3 linked regions of the Roseibium sp. Sym1 genome follow. The protein of the gene in region 1 interacts with the protein of each later gene in a pairwise test. Links are inferred from orthologs where the notes say so. Each region holds a gene or a part of one and is shown in the gene's direction. Other genes may lie near its edges. The genes, in order: O6760_RS09370, O6760_RS23330 and O6760_RS07075.

Region 1 (3,113 bases):
CGGCTTCGAGGGCTCGGGAACGCTCGTACCGATCACGGATTTTCACCAGGGCATTGAAATGCTCTATCTCGGCCGGGTCGACATGCTGCCCCTGACCGGATTTCTGGCCGAGGCAAGCGCATGCAAGCAGGGATATGACGGCAGCCAGCTGCGGCCGGTCATTTTCGTCGAGGCCCTGGCAAAGCCGCTCTGGGCGGTTTTCAGCAAGGGCACGGATCCCGATCTGGTCGAGGCTTTCCGGGCGGAAATGGCCGCGCTGAAGGACGAGGGGTTCCTGAGCGCCCAGATCCGTGAGCATCAGGCCAATTGGGAAACCCTTGCCTGCGGTGCCCTGACGGCAGGCCACTGACGGCCGTCGAGACTTTACAATTTCCGGATCGGATGACAATTCATGAGTGAGCAGACGATTTCCTCCCTCGACGTGCTTGATTTCTGGTGGCAGGCGGGCTCGTCGAAATGGTTCGCCAAGGACGACAAGTTCGACAAGCGGTGCAAGCAGACATTTCTCGGTGCCATCGAGGCCGCCGCGGCGGGAGATCTGGACGGCTGGAGAGACACTCCGGACGGGTCGCTTGCCCTTGTGCTGTTGCTCGACCAGTTCACGCGCAATGTCTACCGGGGCAGTCCGGACGCGTTCAAGGCGGATGCCAAGGCCGTCGAAGTCGCGGAAGGTGCTCTTGCGAAGGGATATGACAGAGCCTTCCCGAAGGACGGCAGGGGATTTTTCTATTTTCCGTTCGAACATTCGGAAGACATGGCGCACCAGGAACGCGCGGTGGACCTTTTTCGCGTGCTCGGCGACCGGGAGCTCTATCATTACGCCCTGATCCATATGGACGTGATCCGCCGGTTCGGGCGATTTCCGCACCGCAATGCCGTGCTGGGCCGCCAGACCACCGCGGAAGAAGCGGCCTATCTCGAAAGCGGCGGGTTTTCCGCCTGAGCGCCGCACGTGCCTGTCGCGCATAGCTGCCGTGTGGACCCTCGGTCCGGCATGCAGGCGGCGGGGGCATGCCGCATTTTTGAGCGGTTTTCAGCGGCCGTGCAATTTTGCCTAATTTCTAGTCTTAAGTTTGGCTTATGATGCAAAAATAGGCAAAAAAATTGCCTGAAAAGCCATCAGCGGCAATTTTCAGCGAGCTCGACTCAGGGCCTTGTTGCGGTGCGAAACCGCAGAATTCCGCCAATCGTTCCTTTAAATTTCCAAGTTGGCACGGTCCTTGATTAGTAGGGCCCGAAACCGGCCCGGACCCACGGCACGTGGATGAGCCAGAGACCTGAGACGATCCTTCCAGAGGGGAACGCAAACAGGCGCGCCGTCCGGACTGGTAGGCCGAGCTTCTTCGACGGGAAGGGGCGCTAAGCAAGGGGAATGGAACGAGCAATGAAAATAGTGATGGCCATCATCAAGCCGTTCAAGCTCGACGAAGTGCGCGATGCATTGACCAGCATCGGCATCCAGGGGCTGACGGTGACAGAAGTGAAGGGCTATGGCCGCCAGAAGGGGCACACCGAAATCTATCGCGGTACCGAGTATGCCGTCAGCTTCCTGCCGAAGCTGAAGATCGAGGTCGCTGTGGATGCCGCCTCCGTCGACAAGGTCGTCGAAGTGATTTCTGGCGCAGCCAAAACCGGTCAGATCGGAGACGGCAAGATCTTCGTCTACTCGATCGACCAGGTCGTGCGCATTCGTACCGGCGAAGCCGACGCCGAAGCTCTTTGATTTAGGTAAGGAAACGTATCATGAAAAAACTTGTCGCTAAGGGCGCGACGTCGCTGGCCTTGCTGAGCCTCACCGCTCTGCCGGTGCTCGCGCAGGATGCCGAGGCTGCTGCTGCTCCGGCCGTATCTCCTGAAGTCGCCTATATCTTCAACACGCTGCTGTTCCTGATCGGTGGCTTCCTGGTGATGTGGATGGCCGCCGGCTTTGCCATGCTGGAAGCAGGTCTGGTCCGCTCCAAGAACGTGTCGATGCAGTGCCTGAAGAACATCACGCTCTACTCGATCGCGGGTCTCATGTTCTGGATTACCGGTTACAACCTCATGTACACCGGTGTCGACGGCGGCTTCATCGGCTCCTTCGGCCCCTATTCGTTCGATGCCGTTGGCGGCAATGCGCTTGACACCGGCTACTCCACGGCTTCCGACTGGTTCTTCCAGATGGTGTTCTGCGCCACGACAGCCTCGATCGTCTCCGGCACCCTGGCCGAGCGTATCAAGCTGTGGCCGTTCCTGATCTTCACTGTCGTGCTGACCGGTTTCATCTATCCGATCGCGGGTTCCTGGCAGTGGGGTGCCGGCTGGCTCTCCGAAATGGGCTTCTCCGACTTTGCCGGTTCGACACTGGTGCACTCCGTCGGTGGCTGGGCCGCGCTTGCCGGTGCGATCATCCTCGGTGCTCGTAAGGGCAAATACGGCGCAGACGGCTCCGTACACCCGTTCCCGGGCTCTTCCATGCCGCTCGCCACGCTGGGTACCTTCATCCTGTGGCTCGGCTGGTTCGGCTTCAACGGCGCTTCCCAGCTCGCAATGGGTACGATCGGTGATGTCTCCGACGTCTCCCGCATCTTTGCCAACACCAACATGGCTGCTGCTGCCGGTGTCGTTGTCGCGGTCATCCTGACCCAGGTTCTCTACAAGAAGGTCGACGTGACCATGGCCCTGAACGGTGCCCTGGCAGGTCTGGTCTCCATCACCGCCGAGCCGCTGGCTCCGAGTGTCTGGCAGACCGTCTTCATCGGTGCCGTGGGTGGTGCGATCGTGGTCTTCACCGTTCCGCTTCTCGACAAGCTGAAAATCGACGACGTCGTCGGCGCCATCCCGGTCCACCTGCTGGCCGGTATCTGGGGCACCTTCATTGTGCCGCTGTCCAACAGCGACGCGTCCTGGGGCACCCAGATCGTCGGTATCGCTGCCTACGGCGCGTTCACCCTGGTTGCTTCCGCAGTTGTCTGGATGATCCTGAAAGTTGCCATGGGCATCCGGGTCTCCGACGAGGAAGAAGCTCTGGGTCTCGACAAGGTCGAGGTCGGCGTCGAAGCCTACCCGGAATTCGGAACCGGTTCCCAGCGCATGTAATCCATGCGCTGAGACAAAAATCTCCCAGGCGGTCT
Region 2 (3,153 bases), 3.0 Mb from region 1 along the record:
CGCTCCGATGTCCGGGGTGTCCGATTTGCCGTTCCGCAGGCTGGCCGCGCGCCATGGCGCGGGCATGGTCGTCAGCGAGATGGTGGCCAGCGAATCCTTCGTGCGCGGTGACGCGGAAACCCAGATGCGCGCGGAAGCGCAGGACGAGGGGCTGCACGTGGTGCAGCTTGCCGGCCGCGAGGCGCACTGGATGGGCGAGGCTGCGAAGGTTATTGCTGGTCTCGGCGCCGACATCATCGACATCAACATGGGCTGTCCGGCAAAGAAGGTCACCTCCGGCTATTCCGGATCCGCCCTGATGCGTGACCTGGATCACGCGCTGACACTGATCGAGGCAACGGTTGCGGCGGTCGACATACCCGTCACGCTGAAAATGCGGCTGGGTTGGGACGAGGGATCGATCAACGCTCCGGAGCTCGCGCGCCGTGCCGAATCCGCGGGTGTTCAACTGATTACGGTGCATGGACGGACGCGCTGCCAGTTCTACAAGGGCAGGGCGGACTGGCGCGCAATCGCTGCCGTCAAGCAGGCAGTGTCCTTGCCGCTGATCGCCAACGGTGACTGCAAAGGCGTTGAAGACGCAGTTCGCATGCTTGAGCAGTCCGGTGCCGATGGGGTCATGATCGGTCGTGGCGCCTATGGCCGGCCCTGGTTGCCTGGACATGTCGGACATTACCTGGCCACCGGGGAACGGTTGCGGGCGCCCGCCGGCTCCGACCTGGCAGAGCTGGTCGTGAGCCATTACGAGGCCCTCCTCAGCCTATACGGTGAGGCCCCCGGTCTTCGCATCGCCAGAAAGCATCTCGGCTGGTATCTCGACGCCAATCCGGTGCAACCCGATGGTGGCATCCCGATTGCCATCCGAAAAACCCTGATGACCTCCAATCGGCCCGCCGAAGTGATCCGGCTGGCGAACGAGTGGTTCTCGATATCGAACGAACGGACAGCAGCGTGACGGACACAGCGTCTCCATCCGGCCGGACGGCCGCACTTGCCAGTGACGGGCCGACGATCCTGGATGCCTTGCCGCATCCCGTGCTTCTGGTCGCTCCGGACGGCGTGATCGAATCCGCGAACATGGCGGCCGAGATCTTCATGCGCTCCAGCGTGTCCGTCCTGCGCCGGCACCCGATCAGCGATTTCGTGCCTTTCGGCAGTCCCTTGCTGACCCTGATCGAACAGGTGCGCGAGCGCAGCGCCCCCGTCAACGAATACAAGGTGGACATCGGCTCGCCGAGAATTGGCGCCCCCAAGATGGTCGACATCAACGCGGCTCCGGTGTCCGATCGGCCCGGAGCAGTGGTGCTGATGTTCCAGGAACGCACCATGGCGGAAAAGATCGACCGGCAGCTGACCTCCCGAGGGGCGGCCAGGACGGTCACGGGTCTTGCCGCCATGCTGGCGCATGAAATCAAGAACCCCCTGTCCGGAATTCGCGGTGCGGCCCAGCTGATGGAGCAGTCCGTCCCCAGCGAAGACCGTGCTTTGACCCGCCTGATCATGGACGAAACCGATCGTATCGTGAAGCTGGTCGACCGCATGGAAGTGTTTTCGGACGAGCGCCCGATCGAGCGTGAGCCCGTCAATATCCACGTTGTTCTGGATCATGTGAAACGCCTGGCGGATTCCGGGTTTGCGCGCAACAAACGCATCGTCGAGGTCTATGACCCGTCACTGCCGCCTGTCTATGCCAACAAGGACCAGCTGATTCAGGTGTTCCTGAACCTGATCAAGAATGCCAGCGAGGCGATCGGCGATGATCCCGACGGCGAGATTCGTATTTCGACGGCATTCCGGCCTGGCGTCAGGTTGTCCGTACCCGGAACAGAGGAAAAGGTCAGCCTGCCGCTGGAGTTCTGCGTGCAGGACAACGGTCCGGGGGTGCCGGACGACCTGCTGCCGCATCTCTTCGAGCCTTTCATCACCACCAAGACCAACGGTTCCGGCCTGGGGCTCGCTCTTGTTGCCAAGATCATCGGCGACCATGGCGGCGTCATTGAATGCGACAGCCAGCGCCACAAAACCGTTTTCCGGATCCTGATGCCCGCATTTACGGGCGAGGGCGAGGTCCAGCCTGGCCCGACCAGCAAAGGAACTGATTGACCATGCCAAGCGGCACGATTCTAGTTGCAGATGACGATGCGGCCATCCGCACCGTCCTCAATCAGGCCCTGTCCCGGGCCGGTTATACGGTCCGCCTGACATCGAACGCCTCCACCTTGTGGCGATGGGTGTCGTCAGGCGACGGCGACCTGGTGATTACCGATGTGGTCATGCCGGACGAGAATATTTTCGACGTGCTGCCACGCATGAAGAAGATGCGTCCGGAACTGCCGGTGCTGGTCATGAGTGCCCAGAACACTTTCATGACGGCCATCAAAGCCTCGGAAAAAGGCGCTTACGAGTATCTCCCAAAGCCCTTTGACCTCAAGGAACTGACCAGCATCGTTCAGCGGGCTCTGGAGGAGCCAAAGAAGAAAACCGCCGTTGACCTGGATGACGCCGGCGAGGGCATGCCGCTGGTGGGGCGTTCGCCCGCCATGCAGGAGATCTACCGGGTGCTGGCCCGGCTGATGCAGACAGATCTGACGGTGATGATCAACGGGGAATCGGGGACCGGCAAGGAGCTTGTCGCACGTGCGCTGCATGACTACGGCAAGCGTCGCAACGGTCCCTTCGTTGCCATCAACATGGCGGCCATCCCGCGTGACTTGATCGAGGCGGAACTGTTCGGGCACGAAAAAGGCGCCTTTACCGGCGCGCAGAACCGCAGCTCCGGACGCTTCGAACAGGCGGATGGCGGTACCCTGTTCCTGGACGAGATCGGGGACATGCCGATGGAGGCGCAGACGCGCCTGCTACGGGTCTTGCAGCAGGGTGAATACACCACCGTTGGCGGGCGTACGCCGATCAAGACGGATGTCAGGATCATTGCCGCAACCAACAAGGACCTGCGCCACCTGATCAATCAGGGGCTGTTCCGGGAAGATCTCTATTTCCGGCTCAACGTCGTGCCGATCCGGTTGCCGCCGCTGCGCGAGCGCGTCGAGGACATTCCCGATCTTGTCCGTCACTTCTTTTCGCTCGTGGAAAAGGAAGGCCTGCCGGCCAAACAGATCGATCAGGGGGCCTTGAACCTCCTGCGCCGTTACC
Region 3 (3,557 bases), 480 kb from region 1 along the record:
AGAGGTAAACTGGCGACTGCGGACAGGTCGTCTGTCAAACGCGATAGCCCTGCCCCTTGAGTGGGGAGAGGGGTGCAAGTGGTAAGGCGCTGCGTGTCCCGGATCGGGAGAAGCGTAACTATCGACAATGAAACAATGACCTGTTGAAACTGAGCCGCGTGAAACCGGACACCGGTGGGCCTGACCCGGCAATCCATGGCGCGACCTCGCGAAATACCAGCTTTTCACCGGTGGAAACGGAACGGCAGGGATGCCATGGTCGGGCCATGGCATGACGCGAGGAATTAGGCGTTTTGACGTCCGGACCGGAAACACCGGCATCCACCTCTCAGAAGGATTTACGTGTCCTTCAACAGGGAACTCTATATAACCTCACCGAAACCCGCGCTTTTGAACGGAACACTGAATCAGCATGAAACTTGCCCAGGAAGACCTAGCCGGACTGATCGACGCCGACGACCTGAGACATCGCCTGACCGCCCTGACCGCGGATCACGACGGCGACGGCTCCGGCATGAAGACCCGGTCGGCGGTGCTTGCAGAGCTGAAACAGGTCGTCAGGGACGCACGTGGCAAGGCGCAGGCCGGGCTCAATGACGACGGTCGCGGAGTGGTCTGCGCCGCCCGCCTGTCCTTCATCCAGGATGAACTGATCCGTGTGATCTACGACTTCGCGCTGCATCACGTCTACCGGATCAAGAATCCCTCCACCGCCGAGCGCATGTCGGTCGTCGCGGTTGGCGGTTATGGCCGGGGCACGCTCGCGCCGGGCTCCGACATCGACCTGCTGTTCGTGCTGCCCTACAAGCAGACCCCCTGGGGCGAGCAGGTGGTCGAATACATCCTCTACATGCTCTGGGACCTGGGCTTCAAGGTTGGCCACGCGACGCGCAACATCGAGGAATGCCTGCGCCTGTCCCGCTCCGACATGACCATTCGCACGTCGATCCTCGAAGCCCGCTTCATCTGGGGCGACGAAGCCCTGTTCGAAAACCTGGTGCAGCGCTTCGACAAGGAAGTGGTCGAGGGCAGCAGCTCCGAGTTCATTGCCGCCAAGCTGCTGGAACGCGACGAGCGCCACAAGCGCCAGGGCACGTCCCGCTACCTGGTCGAGCCGAACATCAAGGAAGGCAAGGGGGGGCTGCGCGACCTCAACACCCTGTTCTGGATCACCAAGTACCACTACCGCGTCGACAGCCAGTCGGAACTGGTCAAGAAAGGCGTTTTGACCCGGTCGGAATACGCGCGGTTCAAGAAGTCGGAGGATTTCCTGTGGGCGGTGCGCTGCCACCTCCACTTCCTGACCGGACGGCCCGAGGAACGCCTGTCCTTCGATGTCCAGCGCGAGATTGCCATCCGCCTCGGCTATACCCAGCATCCGGGCATGAAAGATGTCGAGCGCTTCATGAAGCACTATTTCCTCGTGGCCAAGGATGTCGGCGATCTCACCCGCATCATCTGTGCCGCGCTCGAGGAGGAACATGTCAAGGAGCCGCGCGGCAAGGGCCTGAGCGGCATGATGAGGCGCTTGCGCGGCGGCCGTTTGTCCAACACCGCCAAGCCGGTGGAAGGCGCGTCGGGCTTCGTTGTCGAGAACAACCGGCTCAATGCCGTTTCCGACACCGTCTTCGAGACCGACCCGACAAACCTGCTGCGGGTGTTCCAGATCGCCGACAAGCATGACTACAACATGCACCCGAACCTGACCCGGCTGTTGCGTCATTCGCTGAAACTGGTGGATGCGGAGCTGCGTGCCGATCCGGAGGCGAACCGGCTGTTCCTGTCGATCCTGACATCAAGGCACACGCCGGAAAAGGCGCTGCGGAAGATGAACGAAACCGGTCTCCTCGGCCGTTTCGTGCCCGAGTTCGGCAAGGTCGTGGCGATGATGCAGTTCAACATGTATCACCACTACACGGTCGACGAGCACCTGATCCGCTCCATCGGGGTCCTGGCGGATATCGAGCGGGGCAATTCCGGCGACGACCATCCGCTGGCGACGGACCTGATCCTGACCTTGCAGAACCGCAAGGTGCTCTATGTCGCCATGTTCCTGCACGACATCGCCAAGGGACGTCCGGAGGACCATTCGATCGCGGGAGCCAAGGTCGCGCGCAAGGTCTGTCCGCGTTTCGGCCTGAACGAGGCGGAAACCGAAACCGTCGCCTGGCTGATCGAGCATCACCTCGACATGAGCACCATCGCCCAGTCGCGCGATCTGGCGGACCGCAAGACCATCACGGATTTTGCCCATACGGTGCAGTCGCTGGAGCGGCTGAAACTGCTGCTGATCCTGACGGTTGCCGATATCCGGGCGGTCGGGCCAGGCGTGTTCAACGGCTGGAAGGGGCAGCTGCTGCGCACGCTCTTTTATGCGACCGAACCGCATCTTTCCGGCGGTCACACCAAGATGTCGCACAAGCAGGCCATTGACCAGGCCAAGGAGGAGCTCAACGGCAAGCTCGGTCATTGGCCGGCCAAGGACCGCAAGGCCTACATGAAGCGCCATTACCCGGCCTACTGGCTGCGGACCGAGCCGGAGCGCCTGCTCGCGCATGCCGAGCTGCTGCACGCAGCCGACACCGACAACAAGCGGCTGGCGTTCCACGTGATCCCGCGCGCGTTCGAGGGCGTGACGGAACTGGCCATCATGGCCCCGGACCATCCCAGGCTGCTGTCGATCATCGCCGGTGCCTGCTACACGACCGGCGCCAATATCGTCGATGCGCAGATCGACACGACCACGGACGGCTTTGCCCTCGACACGATCTTCATCGGGCGGGAACTGCCGGACGATTCGGATGAACAGCGGCGCGGCGAGCGCATCGCCCAGCTGATCGAGACCACCCTGCGCGGTGACGAGCGGCTGCCTGAGCCCGTTTCGAAAAAGAGCGCCATGAAGGGCCGGATGAAGGCTTTCAAGGTTGCCACCGAGGTCCTCGTCAACAACGCCCTTTCGGACGACTACACGGTTCTGGAGATTTCCGGCCTGGATCGGCCGGGCCTGCTTTTCGACCTCACCCGGTCGATCGCAACGCTCAATCTCAATATCGGCTCGGCCCATATTTCCACCTTCGGCGAGAAGGTGGTCGACGTCTTCTACGTCACCGACCTCACCGGACAGAAGATTGCCAATATCGGCCGTCAGGAGATCATCCGTGAACGCCTTTCCGGGGCGGTGGAAGGCAATGTGGAGCTCGATCCCGCCGCTCCGGTCACCCGGAAAGTCCAGCGACAGGCTTCGTGAATGAACACATTGGTCTCCGGAGCACGGCCGGCATGAGTCTTGTCCGCAATTTCGCGACGGTCGGCGGCGCGACGCTGCTCAGCCGCCTGCTCGGCTTCGTGCGCGATGTGCTGCTGGCCGCCGCCGTCGGCGCCGGTCCGGTCGCCGATGCCTTCGTGGTCGCCTTCCGCCTTCCCAACCTGTTCCGGCGCCTGTTCGCCGAAGGTGCGTTCAACTCCGCCTTCATCCCCCTGTTCGGCCGCGCGGTCGAGGAACAGGGCGACGAGGGCGCGCGCCGCTTTGCCGGCGAGATCGGTGCCGCTCTGCTGTT

What was found.
Region 2: the proteins of O6760_RS09370 (region 1) and O6760_RS23330 interact in binary tests that used the Escherichia coli proteins (3 or more experiments, as listed by UniProt). The link is inferred for Roseibium sp. Sym1 from one-to-one orthologs.
Region 3: the proteins of O6760_RS09370 (region 1) and O6760_RS07075 interact in binary tests that used the Escherichia coli proteins (3 or more experiments, as listed by UniProt). The link is inferred for Roseibium sp. Sym1 from one-to-one orthologs.

What each region holds. Positions count from the first base shown.
Region 1 is NZ_CP114786.1:2,051,725-2,054,837, forward strand. Bases 94-3,053 are described here. They hold O6760_RS09370 (P-II family nitrogen regulator), read left to right. Parts: upstream 94-1,384; coding sequence 1,385-1,723; downstream 1,724-3,053. Other genes in these bases: O6760_RS09360 (substrate-binding periplasmic protein), read left to right, coding at 94-349; O6760_RS09365 (DUF924 family protein), read left to right, coding at 392-943; O6760_RS09375 (ammonium transporter), read left to right, coding at 1,744-3,053. In the rest of the region: more of O6760_RS09360, read left to right, coding at 1-93; more of O6760_RS09375, read left to right, coding at 3,054-3,078. UniProt on the Escherichia coli protein: Involved in the regulation of nitrogen metabolism. Regulates the activity of its targets by protein-protein interaction in response to the nitrogen status of the cell.
Region 2 is NZ_CP114786.1:5,003,663-5,006,815, forward strand. Bases 28-3,027 are described here. They hold O6760_RS23330 (two-component system sensor histidine kinase NtrB), read left to right. Parts: upstream 28-951; coding sequence 952-2,103; downstream 2,104-3,027. Other genes in these bases: dusB (tRNA dihydrouridine synthase DusB), read left to right, coding at 28-955; ntrC (nitrogen regulation protein NR(I)), read left to right, coding at 2,106-3,027. In the rest of the region: more of dusB, read left to right, coding at 1-27; more of ntrC, read left to right, coding at 3,028-3,153.
Region 3 is NZ_CP114786.1:1,571,009-1,574,565, reverse strand. Bases 44-3,447 are described here. They hold O6760_RS07075 ([protein-PII] uridylyltransferase), read left to right. Parts: upstream 44-412; coding sequence 413-3,247; downstream 3,248-3,447. Other genes in these bases: murJ (murein biosynthesis integral membrane protein MurJ), read left to right, coding at 3,280-3,447. Outside these bases: more of murJ, read left to right, coding at 3,448-3,557.